3 regions of the Streptomyces sp. NPDC006925 genome follow, and region 1 is predicted to be linked to each of the others. Evidence: riboswitches for the same ligand, from Rfam matches in the RefSeq annotation. Region 1 holds a riboswitch; each other region holds the start of a gene.

Region 1 (5,190 bases):
ACGACGTCGGTTCCCGCCACGAGGCCGAGGGCCGCACCGGCCTGGCCCACCTCTTCGAGCACCTGATGTTCCAGGGCTCGGCGCAGGTCCAGGGCAACGGCCACTTCGAGCTGGTGCAGGGTGCGGGCGGCTCGCTCAACGGCACGACCAGCTTCGAGCGCACCAACTACTTCGAGACCATGCCCGCCCATGAGCTGGAGCTCGCCCTGTGGCTGGAGGCGGACCGGATGGGTTCGCTGCTGGCCGCGCTGGACGAGGAGTCCATGGAGAACCAGCGCGACGTGGTCAAGAACGAGCGCCGCCAGCGCTACGACAACGTGCCCTACGGCACCGCGTTCGAGCGCATGACGGCGATGGTCTACCCCGAGGGCCACCCCTACCACCACACCCCGATCGGCTCCATGGCCGACCTGGACGCGGCCTCGCTGGAGGACGCGCGCGAGTTCTTCCGCACCTACTACGCGCCCAACAACGCCGTCCTCTCGGTCGTGGGCGACATCGACCCGGACACGACGCTGGCCTGGATCGAGAAGTACTTCGGCTCCATCCCCGGCCACGACGGCAAGCGTCCCCCGCGGGACGGCGCGCTCCCGGACCCGGTCGGGGAGGAGCAGCGGGAGGTCGTCGAGGAGGACGTGCCCTCCCGCGCGCTGATGAACGGCTACCGCCTGCCGCACGACGGCACCCGCGAGGCGGACGCCGCCGACCTGGCACTGACCGCGCTCGGCGGGGGCGAGTCCTCCCGGCTCTACACCCGGCTGGTGCGGCACGACCGTACGGCGGTGGCGGCCGGGTTCGGCCTGCTGCGGCTGGCGGGCGCCCCCTCGCTGGGCTGGCTGGACATCAAGGCGTCCAGCGGTGCGGAGACCGCCGACATCCAGGCGGCGGTCGACGAGGAGCTGCGCCGCTTCGCCGAGGAGGGGCCCAGCGAGGAGGAGATGGAGCGGGCCCAGGCCCAGCTGGAGCGCGAGTGGCTGGACCGGCTCGGCACGGTCGGCGGCCGGGCCGACGAACTGTGCCGGTACGCGGTGCTCTTCGGTGATCCCCAGCTCGCGCTCACCGCGGTGCGGCGCGTCCTGGAAGTCACCCGCGAGGAGGTGCGGCAGGTGGCGGCGGAGCGGCTGCGCGCGGACAACCGTGCCGTGCTCGTGTACGAACCGCTGGCGAACGACGACGAGGAGACCGGGCAGTGAGCGAGACACCGGCGAGCACGAGCCCCGCGGGCATCGCGGAGGCGGCAGGCGAGAGCATGGAGTTCCACCCCCGGCCGGCCGGGGGTGCTCCCAAGCCGTGGGCTTTCCCCACCCCCGAGCGCGGCACGCTCTCCAACGGACTGACGGTGCTGAGCTGCCACCGGCCCGGCCAGGAGGTCGTCGCCGTCGAGGTGGACCTGCGCGCGCCGCTGGACGCCGAGCCGGAGGGGCTGGACGGCGTCGCCACCATCATGGCCCGGGCGCTGAGCGAGGGCACGGACAAGCACACGGCGGAGGAGTTCGCCGCCGAGCTGGAGCGCTGCGGCGCCACGCTCGACGCGAACGCCGACCACGCCGGTGTGTGGGTGTCGCTCGAGGTGCCCGTCTCGCGCCTGCGCAAGGCGCTGGGGCTGTTGGCGGACGCGCTGCGTGCCCCGGCGTTCCCCGACAGCGAGATCGAGCGCCTGGTGGCCAACCGGCTGGACGAGATCCCGCACGAGCTGGCCAACCCCGCCCGCCGCGCGGCCAAGGAGCTCTCCCGCGAGCTGTTCCCGGCCGAGGCGCGGATGTCGCGGCCCCGGCAGGGCACCGAGGAGACGGTGCGGCGCATCGACGCGGCAGCGGTACGGGCCTTCTACGAGGCCCATGTGCGCCCCGCGACGGCGACCGCCGTGGTGGTCGGCGATCTGGACGGGCTCCGCGACGGCGGCGTCGATGCGGCGCTCGCCGAGACGCTGGGCGGCTGGACGGGGGCTGTGGTCGACTCGCGTGCGATGCCGCCGATCACTGCCGACGACACCGGCCGGGTCGTCATCGTGGACCGGCCCGGTGCGGTGCAGACGCAGATGCTGATCGGGCGGGTCGGAGCGGACCGGCACGACCGGGTGTGGCCCGCGCAGCTGCTGGGCGTCTACTGCCTGGGCGGCACCCTCACCTCCCGGCTGGATCGGGTGCTGCGCGAGGAGAAGGGCTACACCTACGGCGTCCGTGCGTTCGGGCATGTGCTGCGTTCGGCGGAGGACGGCAGCGGGGCCGCGCTGCTGGCCATCAGCGGCTCGGTCGCCACGGACGTGACCGGTCCCGCGCTGGCCGATCTGTGGCAGGTGCTGCGGACGCTGGCGGCGGAGGGACTGACCGACGAGGAGCGGGACGTAGCCGTGCGGAATCTGGTGGGGGTCGCTCCGTTGCGCTACGAGACGGCCCAGGCCGTCGCGGAGACGCTGGCCGACCAGGTCGAGGAGCACCTGCCCGACGACTACCAGGGCCGGCTCTATGCCCAACTGGCCGAGACCGGCACGGTGGAGGCCACGGCGGCGGCCGTCAGCGCGCTGCCGGCCGACCGGCTGGTGACGGTGCTCGTCGGTGACGCGTCCCAGATCGCCGATCCGGTACGGGAGTTGGGAATCGGCGACGTCAAGGTGGTCACCGGCGGCTGAGCCGGGCCGGCGGGCGCGGTCCCGGGGCAGGAAGTGGGGCCCGGGAGGAGGAATTGCTCCTTCCGGGCCCGTTGTGATGTCCGCTTTCGTCGCGGTTGCTGGCGAGTTGGGGTGTGGCGTACGTGACAAAGCCAGGGATTCGTTTGCCGCTCGGAGTTGGCCCCGATTAGCGTCATTGCCGCTGTCCGTCAGAAGTGACCGCACCCGCGGCCGACGGACCGCGATCGCCGAATCCCCGAGGCAGTGGCCGAGGGGGACCGGGGACCCACGTCCCATTGGGGTGAATCGGACGGCCTCGCAAGAGGCGGTCCGTAGGAGACCTTCCTGCTCCGAACCCGTCAGCTAACCCGGTAGGCGAGAAGGAAGGAAAGGAGTGCGCCTCCCTATGGCGTTCACCCGTGCCACCGGCAAGCACAGGCGTCCGAGCAAGGCCCGCAGGACCGCGGGCGGGGCGGCCGGTATAGCCGGCCTCGCCACCGTGGGCGTCGTCGGGTCCATCGCCTCCCCCGCCTTCGCCGCGAGCGGCGGGCAGAACAACGTGCCGCTCCAGAACGCCGAGGTGACCGAGGCCGTCGGCGGCCCGATCTCGAAGACGCTGGACGAGCAGGCGTCCGCGCAGGCTCTCCGGGCCGAGCAGGCCAAGGCCGAGTCCGAGGCCAAGGAGGCGGCTGCCGAGGCGAAGGCGGAGGCCAAGCGGAAGGCCGACGAGGCCCGGCGCAAGGCGGCTGCCGAGAAGGCGGAGAAGGAGCGCGAGGCCAAGCGGAAGGCGGCGCGGGAGGCCGAGCGCGCAAAGCTCAACGCCTACGTGCTGCCCGTCGAGGGTTCCTATGTCTCGACCGGCTACCAGCAGGGCGGCGGCATGTGGTCGTCGGGCAGCCACACCGGGATCGACTTCCACGCGGGGATGAACACCCCGGTCCACTCGGTGGCCGCCGGTGAGGTCGTGGAGGCCGGGAACGGCGGTGCCTACGGCAACAACATCGTGATCAAGCACAAGGACGGCACGTACACCCAGTACGGCCACCTCAACTCGATCGGCGTCTCGGTCGGCCAGCAGGTCACCTCGGGTCAGCAGATCGGGCTCTCCGGATCGACCGGCAACTCCTCCGGTCCCCATCTGCACTTCGAGGCCCGCACCGGCCCCGACTACGGTTCGGACATCGACCCGATCGCCTACCTGCGCAAGCACGGTGTGAAGGTCTGACGCGCGTCGCCAGCACCGCATGCGGCAAGCCCCCGGTCACCGGACCGGGGGCTTGCCGCATGCGGGCTGCGGTGCCGCCCGCTCCGGCGGCCGCAGGGGTGTGCCTGGTGCCGGCAGGCGTTCAGACCGTCTCCGGAAGCTCCTCCAGCCCGTCCGCGACCAGCTTGGCCAGCCTGTCCAGAGCAGCCTCCGCGCCGTCCGCCTCGGAGGCCAGGACGATCTCCTCGCCGCCCTCGGCGCCGAGGCCGAGCACGCCGAGCATCGAGGCCGCGTTGACGGGAGTGCCCTCGCCCTTCCGGACGGTGACCGGCACTCCGGTCGCCGACGCGGCGCGGACGAAGATGGAGGCGGGGCGGGCGTGCAGCCCCTCGGCCCAGCCGACGGTGACGCGGCGCTCAACCATGGTGTTGCCCTTCGAGTCGTACGAGGTTGTCTAGACCAGTCTTGCACGGTCGCCTGAGTCCACCGTGAACCGGCGGCGGACCCCCGGAGACGGTGCTCAGGCCGCCGACGATACGACGCCTCCGCACACCCCTGAGCACGCGCCCTCCCTCCGCCGTACGCTGGCCTCATGCCGAGCCCCGAGGAGCGCGCCTACCCGGCCCACTGGGAAGCGGACATCGTGCTGCGCGACGGCGGTACGGCCCGGGTGCGGCCGATCGCCCCGGACGACGCGGAGCGGCTGGTCAGCTTCTACGAGCAGGTGTCGGACGAGTCCAAGTACTACCGCTTCTTCGCGCCCTACCCGCGGCTGTCCGACCGCGACGTGCGCCGCTTCACGCACCACGACTACGTCGACCGCGTCGGCCTCGCGGCGACCATCGGCGGCGAGTTCATCGCGACCGTGCGCTACGACCGCATCGACCACCTCGGCCGCCCCGCGAGCGAGCCCGCCGACGAGGCCGAGGTCGCCTTCCTGGTCCGCGACGACCAGCAGGGCAGGGGAGTGGCCTCGGCCCTCCTCGAACACATCGGCGCCGTGGCCCGGGAGCGCGGCATCCGCCGCTTCGCCGCCGAGGTGCTGCCGGCCAACACCAAGATGATCAAGGTGTTCACGGACGCCGGCTACTTCCAGAAGCGCAGCTTCGAGGACGGCGCGGTCCGCCTCACCCTCGACCTGGAACCCACCGAGCGCTCGCTGGCCGTCATGCGGGCCCGTGAGCAGCGCGCCGAGGCCCGCTCCGTCGCGCGCCTCCTGGCCCCCGGCTCCGTCGCGGTCGTCGGGGTCAGCCGCAGTCCCGGCGGCGCCGGGCGCGCGGTGCTCGACAGCCTGCGCACCGGCGGTTTCGCCGGGCGGCTGCACGCCGTCAACCACGCGCTGGACCCGCGGGAGGCCGTGCCGGCGACCGGGGCGTCG
Region 2 (5,190 bases), on a different contig from region 1:
GCCAGCAGCGCGGGGAGCTGGTCGACCGCGCGGGCGCTGGCGATGGGGGCCGTCACGGTCGGCTGCGCGGCGAGCCAGGCGAGCGCGACGGTGGCCTCGGACGCCTGGTGCGCGGCGGCGACGGTGGTCAGCGCGGCCAGGACGCGCTGGCCCCGCTCGGTGGCCAGCAACTGTGCGGCCTTGCCCGCACGCGCTCCCTCGGGGACGGCCTCGCCCGGACGGTACTTGCCGGTGAGGAATCCGGAGGCCAGCGCGTAGTACGGCAGGACGGCCAGCGACTCCCGTCGGGCGAGCTCCTCCAGTTCGCCCTCGTAGGTGTCGCGCGAGACGAGGTTGTAGTGCGGCTGGAGCGCCACGTACCGGGCGGCGCCCTCCCGGTCGCTGAACGCGAGCGACGCGGCCAGGCGGGCCGGCGAGATGTTGGAGGCGGCGATCTCGCGGACCTTGCCCTCCCTGACCAGGTCGTCGAGAGCGGAGACGATGTCGGAGACCTCGACCGATTCGTCGTCGAAGTGCGTGTAGTAGAGGTCGATGCGATCCGTCCGCAGACGGCGCAGCGAATCCTCGCAGGCGGCCTTGATGGTGGCGGGGGCGAGTCCCATGTGGTCGGGGTGGCGGGCCACCTTGGTGGCGACGACGACGTTGTCGCGCAGGGAGGGGCCGCGTGCGGCGAGCCACTCGCCGATGACGGTCTCCGACTCGCCGCCCCTGTTGCCCTCCACCCAGGCCGAGTAGCCGTCGGCCGTGTCGATGACGTTGCCGCCGGCGCCGGTGTAGGCGTCGAGCACCGCGAACGAGGTGGGGGTGTCTGCTGTCCACCCGAAGACGTTGCCGCCGAGCACCAGCGGCGAGACGGACAGTTGACCGATCTTCCTGTCGGCATTCATCTGCATGCCGCGACCGTAGCGCGGGGTCGGGCCGTCCCGAGGGCGCGCACACCGGGCAGGCCGGAGGTCGTGCCCGGTGCGGGTCCGTTTCGGGGCACGTGCGGTGCGCTCAGGCGCTGTCTCCCCCGGCTCCTTCAGCTCCCCCCGGCTCCCTTCAGCCCCCGGCTCCCTTGTCTCCCTCGGCTCCCCTGTCCTTGCTCAGACCTTGACGCCCTTGTCGCGGAGCCACGGCAGCGGGTCCACCGGGTCGCCCCCGTGCGGGCGGACCTCGACGTGCAGGTGGGGGCCCGTGGAGTTGCCGGTGGAGCCGACCCGGCCGATGACATCACCGGTGCCGACCTTGTCGCCCGCCGACCTGGTCATGGACGAGAGGTGGCAGAACCAGAGTTCGGTACCGTCCTCGAGTTGCAGCACGACGCGGTAGCCGTACGAACCGGCCCAGCCGGCCTCCTTGACCGTTCCGCTGTGGACGGCCTTGACGGGGGTGCCGTTGGCGGCGGCGAAGTCCTGTCCGGTGTGGTCGCTCTGCCACATGCCGCCTGCCTGGCCGAACCCGGCGCTGAGCTGGAAGGAGGCCAGCGGTGCCGTGTAGCTGCGGGCGAGTTCGGCGCGGCGGGCCGCTTCGGCCTTGCGCTTCCGCTCGGCCTCCGCCTTGCGTTCCTGCTCGGCGGCCGCCTCGCGCGCCCGCTCCTGCTTCGCCTCTTCGGCAGCGGCGGCCCGTTCCGCGGCCTCCGCCGCGGCCGCGCTCGCGGCCTGCCGGGCCGCCTTCTCGCGGGCTTCCTCGTCCGCCGCGGAGCGGTGGCGCTCGGCCTGTTCGAGGATGCGGGCCCGCAGGGCCTCGCCCGCGTCGGTGCGGCCCGCCGCCTCGTCCTCGTCGGAGAGCCCGGCCTGGGTGAGGGGGGCGGCTTGCGCGTTCCGGCTGCCGGAGTCCGCCGTACCGTCGGCGTCCTCGGAGAGCAGGCCGCCGATGACGGGCAGGTCTTCGGCGTCGGGCAGCCGGTCGGGGATGCTCCGGAGCGCGTCGGCCGCGGTGTCCACGTCGGGCACGGATATCGTGCCGGGGTCCCGGTCCTGGGCGGTCGCCATACCGCCGGCGCCGACGGCTGCGATCATGCCGACTCCCAGGACGGTGCCGCCCCGCGCCACGCCTCCCGCGCGCTGCTTGGCGACCCGGTGCCGGCCTCGTACCGGAATCGCGGAGTCCTCGGAAGGGTTCCAGTCCTCCCACGGCTCGTCAGCGGCGTCAGCGGCAGCAGGGGCCTCCCCGGCGTCGCGCGCTGCATTGTGCGGCGGCATGGGGCCAGGGCCGCCGGAACCGGCGGAGACGGCGTACATGGACCGTCCCGGGATGGAGCCCTGGGGCGCGGCTTGGCCGGAGGAAGCGGCTTGGCCGTAGGGCGTTGCGGGGCCGTAGGGCGCTGCCGGGCCGGCCTGGTCGGCGGGTGGGGCGTAGGCGTCCGCTTGGGACGCATGGCCGACGAAGCCCTGGGATCTGGAGGCCACGGGGGCGCTCTCCTTTCCTTCCTTCTCGCCTACCGGGTTAGCTGACGGGTTCGGAGCAGGAAGGTCTCCTACGGGCGTCCTCTCGCAAGGGCGTCCGATTCACCCCGTCCTCCTCGTCCGGCTGACGAGGAGGGGTGGTTCCCCGGTTCCCACGGTGCTGTGCGGCCGATCGGGTGCTGCTGTTGCACCGCGTGCGGGATTCGGCGACGGCGCACGGTGCCGTCTTCCGTGACGGCAGTGACGACCGTGCTGCGTTATCGGACGTTAATAGAACTGTGGCCGGGATTCCAAGCCGTTCCCCGTAATTGACGTGAGACCCGCCTCGCTCTCCACCAGCCCCGTCCGTGCCTCTGCCCGGCCCGCGAGCGGCGTCCGACCGGTCGGCACGCCGGTCAGTGCCCCGGTCGGTGCGCCGATCGGCGCACCGGTCGGCGCACCGGTCGGCGCACCGGGCTCAGGCGTCGCGAGGGACGTCGCCCCGGGTGTCGCCCGCGGCGTCGTGGGCGACGGCGAGCAGCGCCATGTCGTCCGCCGACCGGCCACCGGTGTGGGCCGCGACGTCGACCAGGATCGTCGCCAGCAGTTCCTCCGGATCGGCGAAGGAGGTGCGGGAGAGGCGTTCGGCCGGCTGGTAGAAGTCGCCCTCCGGGTTGCGGGCCTCGGACAGGCCGTCGGTGTAGAGGAGGAGCTGGGCGCCGGGCGGGAAGACGAACTCGTCCACCTGCTGAGGCGATACGCCCAGGTCCGTCATGCCGAGCGGGAGTGCGGGGGTGGTGGGCTCCAGCAGGGCGGCCCGGCCGCGGTGCAGCAGCACCGGAGCGGGGTGGCCACGGTTGAGGACGCGCAGGACGACCTGCTCGTCTGCGGCTCGGTCCTCCGTCGCCGCGCTGTCCTGGCCACCGCCCGGTGCACCCGGTCCACCCGGTGCTTCCGGTTCACCCGGTGCGCCGGGTGCTTCCGGAGCGGTCGGGGACGCTCCGGGCACGGGAGGATTCGGGGGCTGCGTGCGCGGGTCGAGGACCTCGACCAGTACCGCCGTGCTGAAGTCCTCCAGCCGCGCCGCGCCCTGGAGGCGATGGGCGTCCCGCTGGAGAGCCCGGTCGAGACGGGCCGCCACACCGGGGAGGGCCGTCTCCTGCTCGGCCGCTTCCCGGAACGCCCCGACCAGGAGGACGACGGCGGCCACCGCGTCGAGCCCTTTGCCCCGTACATCGCCCAGCAGCAGTCGTACGCCGTACGGGGTCTCCTCCGCCGCGTAGAAGTCCCCGCCGATCCGGGCCTCCGCCTGCGCCGCGCGGTACCGCGTCGCTACGCTCAAGGCACCCACGTGGGAGGGCGGTGTGGGCAGTACGGCGTACTGCACGGCCTCGGCGATGCTGCGCGCGGAGGCCAGTCTGCTGCCGCTGCGGATCAGGACGTAGTTCACGCCGACGGCGAGGACGGAGACGGTCACGATGGTGATGGACCGGGCCTCGGCCTCCAGCACGTTGCTGGAGTCGTGGAAGGTGGAGAACAGGATGGTCGCCCCGGAGGAGAACAATCCGGTGAGCACGGTGCCGCGGAGGGTCAGGAAGGCCGCGGCGGCCAGCGGAGCGGCGGCGAAGGGCGCCGAGACGGTCACGTCCGGGGGCGTCGCGAAGTCCAGGACGATGCCCAACGCGCACAGCGCGGCGGGCAGCCATCGCGCCAGGCGCCATAGCCGCCCCAGGTTGCCGCCGTACCCGTCCACCGGCTGTATCCCGGCCGCCGTTTCCCGCACGTTCCCAATCTGACCCGGTCGGTGGCTTCAGGCCAGTCAGGAGCGGTCGAAGGGGGAGGGGGCCGGGTGACGCACCGGAGCCGCGCGGCCCCCGCAGCAGCCGCGAGGGCCGCCGGTTCGTCTCCCTTACCACGGAAGGGGCGGCACCGCCTGTCGAAAGACCGGCGAGGGACCGGCGAGGGACGGGCGAGAGCCGGCGAGACGGTCGGTCCGGCGGGGCGGAGCTTCGGCTCGGCCTGCTCCCGGCGTCACGAAGACCCGGCACCACGAAGACGGCGACACCACGACGCGGCACCACGAAGACGGCAGCGCAGAGAGGGCCGCAGCGCCCGGATGCTCGCCCCGGCCGGGAGACATCCCGGCCGGGAGGCAAGGCCGAGGTCGCGCCCGGAGCGCGGCCGCCGGGACTCCGGGCCGGGCCTCAGCCGCCGGCGCCGGTGCCCGGGGACAGCGGGCCGATCTTGGGCACGGACGCCTTGCCGGTGTTGGTGACCGGGCCGCCGGACCAGTCCACCCGGAGGGAACCCCGCTCGTCGGGCGGGGTGACCTTGGCCGCGCTCGGGGTGACCGTGGTGACGTTCGTCATCTTCGGGTTGGTGTAGGAGAGCGGGGCCCAGGCGCTCTTGCCGGGCTTCAACTCGACGGTCCGGACCTTCCCGCCGGTGCGGTGCGGGTCGAAGGAGACCTGCTCACCGGCGTCGTTGACGAAAGCGAGCCCGGGATAGCCGCGTACGGTGCAGGTGTCGTCGGACCGGTTGGTCAGCACCAGCGCGAAGTTCTCCTGCCCGGCTCCCGGGTGGTTGTCGCCGAACGACGCCTTCAAGTCGCCCGTGCCGCACCGGGAGCCGGAGGACGAACCCGACCCGCTCCTGCTGCTCGACGAGTCCGCGGAGGACGAACCCGACGCCTTGGAGCCCGACGCCGAGGGGTCCGAGCCGCTCCCGTCGTCCTTGCCGCCGGTGTCCTCGCTGCCGTTCTTGCCGTCCCCGTCCTTGGAGTCGCCGGACTTGTCGCTTCCGGCCGGGGCGGCGTCACCGCCGA
Region 3 (5,190 bases), on a different contig from region 1:
TGCGAGCCGGCGGCGCAGTCCGCGGGTGGGGCGTACCCGGTCCACGCGCAGCGTCAGCGGATCGCCCGCCACCGGTTTGGCGTATCGGGGCATGAGGCTCCGGCGCCAGCGTGCCGCGCCGGCCGGCAGGACAGGTTGCCGCAGGGGACGGGTGTGCTGCCAGTTGGCCGCGGCGATCCGCAGCGCGGCCGCCCACCGGCCGGAGGACAGCACGTCCAGGGGCAGTTCCACCGAGAAGCGGCCGTCGTCCTCGATCACCAGGGGGAAGTCGGCGGCGCCGCTGCGGGAGGCCAGCTGGACGAGGACGGTGCCGGCCGGAGGCGCGACGAGGTTGGTGGTGCCGTGCAGGCGCAGGACCCGACCGCACCAGACGGGGGCTTCCACATCGAGGCGCAGTTCCCTGCTCAGCCGTGCCGCGGGGACGTGCTCCAGGCGCAGGGTGAGGTTGCCGTGGGAGGTGGAGTACAGCCTGACGGTCCGGATGCCGCCCGCACCGTCGTCGGCCAGGTACGTGAACGGGCAGCGTCCGGCCTCCTGATCGCGTCGGCTGCCCAGCCGGACCGTCCTGACCAGCCCGTTCACGGTCAGACTCAGATACAGGTCCCAACAGCCGTCGGCCGGCGGGACGTCGTCGCCCGGCCCGCCGAGGAGATCCAGGTCGGCCTCGAAGAACTCGCCCGCCAGACGGGTCCGCGCGTAGCGTCGCCACGGCTCGTCCCGGTGCTGCAGGAAGACCTCGACCGCCTGCCGGTCGGCGGGCCCGGCCTGCTCCAGGCGTGCGCGTCCGGTCAGCCGCAGCCGGGTGCCGGTGCAGGAGAAGCGGGAGACGCGGTGGCTGAGCGTGAGGCGGTCCGTCACGTCGAAGCTCGCGGCCGGGCCTCCGGCACGGTGTTCTCCGCGCGGTGGGTAGTGTGCCAGCGCCGTTCCCCGGGAGATGCGGACGCTGAACGGCATGTGCGCGTCGGCGGACAGGGTGTGGGTGAGCAGTTCCCCGAGATGCCCGTGCCGGGCCAGATGGCAGCGCAGGCGCTGGACGGGAGCCAGCCGGTGCCAGAAGGAGTCGTCCTCGTGCCGGGTGAGAAGCCGCTGCACACGGGTGAACTCGCGCTGCTGGACGGCCGGGTCCGCCTCCTGGCCGAGGAAGCGGAAGACGTCGCGGAGCTCGACGGCGAAGTGCCGCTCCAGCAGGGCGTCGCGCTGCTGTCCGGGCGGAAGTTCGGCGCGCAGCAGCTCGCAGACGCGGTGCAGCGCATCGAGGACCGGCTCGGTGCTGCCCGTGGCGGTCAGATGCCGGCCGTCCGGGCGCCGGACCAGGTAGTAGCAGTCGTAGTCGGCGACCACCGAGATGCGGCGGGCCCGCAAGTAGGCGAGTGCGGTGAAGGGTTGGTCCTCGCCGATCCGCAGACCGGTGTCGAAGCGCAACTGCAGCCGGTCGAGCAGTTCTTTGCGGAAGAGTTTCTGCGCGGAAAGCGCCCAGTAGACGCGGGAGGTGAACAGGTCGGCATCGGCCTGGTTCGCGCGGAACATGGAGCGCGGCACCCGGCGTCCCCCCGAGGCCATTCGGCCGAGTACGACATCGGATTCGTTCACCTCGGCCGCCGTCGTGAGCCGTTGGAGGGCTTCGGGGGCCAGATAGTCGTCGGCATCGAGAAAGAAGACGTACCGTCCGCTCGCGAGGTCCAGGCCGAGATTGCGCGGACCCGAGGGGCTCCCGGAGTTCTCCTGGTGGATCACCCGCAGGAGGTGCGGATGTTGTGCGGCCAGCCGGTCCACAATGGCGGAGGTGCCGTCGGTCGAGCCGTCGTCCACGACAATCATCTCGGTGGCGCCGGGCTCGAATGACTGGTGTGCGACCGATTCGACACAGCGCTCGATACAGGGCAGTGCATTGTAAGCGGGCGTTATCACGCTCACAAGATTTCTGTTCTCGCTCATGGCTCGACGGTGGCCATTCGGGCGTACCCGCGCCAGAGGGAAGCGGCGTTCGGGTGAATGCGGCCCGCGCCGCGGCGGGGAGCGAGACGGAGGGTGCGCGTTCCGGTGCGCACGGCGACGGGGGCGGGGGAGAGCGCTCCGCCGCGGCCGCCGGGCGTGGCGCCGAGACGGCGACTGCCCGCCACCGCGAGGGTGGCGGGCAGTCGCCGCGTGCGTGCTTCGGCTCAGTAGGGGCCGTTCACGTTGTCGATCGAGCCGTAGCGGTTGGCTGCGTAGTTGCAGGCCGCGACGATGTTGGCGACCGGGTCCCGCTGGTCGTAGGCGGTGCCCTCGACGTGGAAGGAGTCGAAGGTCGGCTTGATCACCTGGAGCAGACCGATGGAGGGCGTGCCGTTCTGGGCGTTGATGTCCCAGTTGTTGATGGCATTGGGGTCGCCACCGGACTCCCGGATGATGTTGCGGTGGATGCCGTCGTAGCTGCCGGGGATGCCGTGCTGCTTCATGATGGCCAGCGCCTCGTTGATCCAGCCGTCCAGGTTGGTGGACTGGGTCTTGTGCACGCCGCCGGTGCGCTCGGCCGAGCTGCGGTCGGCGCGCTCGGGCGTGGCGTCGCTCTTCTCGGCGGGCTTCGAGGCCGTGTCCAGCGTCAGCTTCTGACCCGGCAGGATCAGGTCCGGGTCGCCGCCGACGGTCTTCTTGTTGGCCTCGTAGAGGGTGTTCCAGCCGCCCTCGATGTCGTGGTCCAGGGCGATCCGGTACAGGGTGTCGCCGCCGACGACGGTGTAGGAGCTGGGCTCCTGCTCGGTCTTCACCTGCTCGGCGGCGCCGGACCGTGCGGACTGCGCCTGCTCCTGCACCTGCGCCGGGGCGGCGTGCGCGCTGCCCGCGGCCAGCAGGGGAGCGGCGATGCCCGCGCCGCCGGCGGCGAGGGCGAGCGAGAGCCGGAGGCGGCGGGCGCGGAACGGATTACGGGCGTGAAGGCCACGAGACATGGGGGTGTCCTCTCCTAGCGCCTGCGAGGTCAGCTGTCGGATTCGGGCTGGAGTTGCCCGGCCATATCCGCTGTGCCGGGGCACAGCGGCCATGACTTCACCCCTAGCCGGGCCGCGAAGTGCGGCACGGCACGTAAGTGGGTCCCCCGCTCCTGCCGCGCGGTACTGGTGCGAATTTCCTAGCCGGGCGGCAGGATTCGGCGCCCCGGCAGCGGAACTCCGGCCGTTCACGGAGGCCGGAGCGAGGACACAGAAACACAATGGATTGCCCGGATCAAGGCGCACGATTCATGCACCGAGCAGCCGCCGAAAATGATCTAGCAATTCTTCAACGCTATGCTGTGGATCATTTTCTGTGTGTAAAAAGACGAACCCGCCGGTGTTTCGAAGAGCTTTTATGGAAAGGCTTCCTGACGGGGAGGCAGAGGATCTTGCTGATTTCTGGGTCCGGCCGGTGTGTTTCCCGACACAGCGTACGACCGAGAAGGGCAAGTCCTGTATATCCGGACATTGTCGGTGAATACCGCAGAATGTGGCCGGTTGCCGGATCCTGTGCGGCGGCTGAGGTGTCGCACGGAGGAATTCTACTAAGCGCGATCGTACATCCCCCGGCGCGAGGGTGTGGTGCAGCCCTGGTCCGAAACGGTCGGATGCGCGGTCGGGCGGCGGTGCCCGGCCGCGCACACCGGGGCCCCGCGGCGTCGCGGCGGTGTCAGTCCCGGCGGTCGAGCGGGACCCCGAACCAGCGGACGGCGATGGGCCGGGTGCCCGGTCCGGCTTCGGTGCGGTCGCGCCGGAAGCGTTGCAGCAGCTCCAGGTAGGCGTCGTGGAACTCCCGCAGTTCCTCCTGTGTGAGGTGGAGGGTGCTGCGGGAGCCGGACACCCACTCGTCTTCCTCGGCCGGACGGTCCGCCTGGCGCCGGACCAGTTCGATGTCCTCCTGCAGATGCGCCCGGTCCAGCTCCTCGACCACGGCGCGCTCCGCTGCCGGCAGGCCCGATCGGGAGGGGCGCCGCACCTCCGCGCCGCGCACCCCGCGCCACCAGCGCTCGCGTCCGTTCGCGGAGTGCTCGGGGTCGTCCTCGATGAGACCGGCCCGCGCCAGTTGGCGCAGGTGGTAGCTGAGGGTCCCGGTGTTCTGGTCGAGGGCCGAGGCGAGTGCGGTGGCGGTCGCCGGGCCCGCGGCGGCCAGCCTGCGCAGGATCTTCAGGCGCAGCGGATGCGCCAGCGCTTTCAGGGTCGCGGGGTCGCTGACGGTGTGCCGCTCCTGGTGAGCGGCGGTGCGGTCCTGGGGTGGGGGCTCGGTCATGCCCCGAGCCTATCGCAGAGAAATCTCTGCAGAACTTCCTCTGCAGAGATTTCTCTGCAATGCTCGCGGCGGATACCGGAGCACCTGCACCGGCCTCGCCGCCCGGCGTGCCCGGCGCGCACTCGCGCGCCGCTTCCGCGCCGACCACTTCGCACACGACAGGACAGACACATGGCCGATGAAGCCGTCCGCATGCGGCACGTCACCCGCCGCTACGGCACCGGTGCCGGAGCCGTCACCGCGCTCGACGACGTCACCCTCGACTTCGGCCACGGGACGTTCACCGCCGTCATGGGCCCCTCGGGATCCGGGAAGTCGACTCTGCTGCAGTGTGCCTCCGGGCTGGACCGCCCCACCTCCGGGTCGGTCGCGGTGGGCGGGACCGAGCTGACCGGGCTCGACGAGACCCGGCTGACGCTCCTGCGCCGCGACCGCATCGGATTCGTCTTCCAGGCGTTCAACCTGCTGCCGTCCCTGACGGCCGAGCAGAACGTGGGCCTGCCGCTGCGCCTGGCGGGTCGCCGCCCACCACCCGCCCGCGTCGCGGAGGCGCTGCGGCAGGTCGGACTCGGGTCGCGGGCCCGGCACCGCCCCGCGGAGCTGTCCGGCGGCCAGCAACAGCGGGTCGCCCTGGCCCGCGCGCTGATCACCCGTCCCCAGGTGCTCTTCGGTGACGAGCCCACCGGTGCGCTGGACTCGGTGACCAGCCGCGAGGTCCTCACCCTGCTGCGCGACATGGTCCACCAGGAGGGGCGGACCACCGTGATGGTCACCCACGACCCGGTCGCCGCCGGCTACGCGGACCGCGTGGTCTTCCTCGTCGACGGGCGCCTCGACGGGGAACTGCACGGCGCGTCCTCGCCGCGGATCGCCGCGCACATGGCGAAGCTGGAGGCCCTCCCGTGCTGAGGATCGCCCTCGCCACTCTGCGCACCCGCTGGACCGGCTTCGCCG

Evidence for each region. Region 1 has a riboswitch for cyclic di-AMP ahead of ACFYNS_RS22685 (M23 family metallopeptidase). Riboswitches for the same ligand answer to the same signal wherever they lie in the genome.
Region 2: linked by a shared signal. The riboswitch ahead of ACFYNS_RS24805 (M23 family metallopeptidase) and the one ahead of ACFYNS_RS22685 (M23 family metallopeptidase) in region 1 are both predicted to bind cyclic di-AMP.
Region 3: linked by a shared signal. The riboswitch ahead of ACFYNS_RS22455 (LysM peptidoglycan-binding domain-containing protein) and the one ahead of ACFYNS_RS22685 (M23 family metallopeptidase) in region 1 are both predicted to bind cyclic di-AMP.

What each region holds. Positions count from the first base shown of each region.
Region 1 covers NZ_JBIAGB010000018.1:44,829-50,018, reverse strand. The annotation lists gene ACFYNS_RS22695 (pitrilysin family protein) at 1-1,193, shown strand, start outside; gene ACFYNS_RS22690 (M16 family metallopeptidase) at 1,250-2,629, shown strand; cyclic di-AMP (ydaO/yuaA leader) riboswitch at 2,845-3,001, shown strand; gene ACFYNS_RS22685 (M23 family metallopeptidase) at 3,015-3,833, shown strand; gene ACFYNS_RS22680 (HPr family phosphocarrier protein) at 3,955-4,236, opposite strand; gene ACFYNS_RS22675 (GNAT family N-acetyltransferase) at 4,405-5,190, shown strand, end outside.
Region 2 covers NZ_JBIAGB010000022.1:40,709-45,898, forward strand. The annotation lists gene ACFYNS_RS24800 (aldo/keto reductase) at 1-887, opposite strand, end outside; gene ACFYNS_RS24805 (M23 family metallopeptidase) at 1,086-2,390, opposite strand; cyclic di-AMP (ydaO/yuaA leader) riboswitch at 2,402-2,606, opposite strand; gene ACFYNS_RS24810 (PP2C family protein-serine/threonine phosphatase) at 2,845-4,149, opposite strand; gene ACFYNS_RS24815 (DUF4232 domain-containing protein) at 4,571-5,190, opposite strand, start outside.
Region 3 covers NZ_JBIAGB010000017.1:147,351-152,540, reverse strand. The annotation lists gene ACFYNS_RS22460 (glycosyltransferase family A protein) at 1-1,935, opposite strand, end outside; gene ACFYNS_RS22455 (LysM peptidoglycan-binding domain-containing protein) at 2,160-2,927, opposite strand; cyclic di-AMP (ydaO/yuaA leader) riboswitch at 2,932-3,108, opposite strand; gene ACFYNS_RS22450 (helix-turn-helix domain-containing protein) at 3,640-4,236, opposite strand; gene ACFYNS_RS22445 (ABC transporter ATP-binding protein) at 4,408-5,145, shown strand; gene ACFYNS_RS22440 (FtsX-like permease family protein) at 5,139-5,190, shown strand, end outside.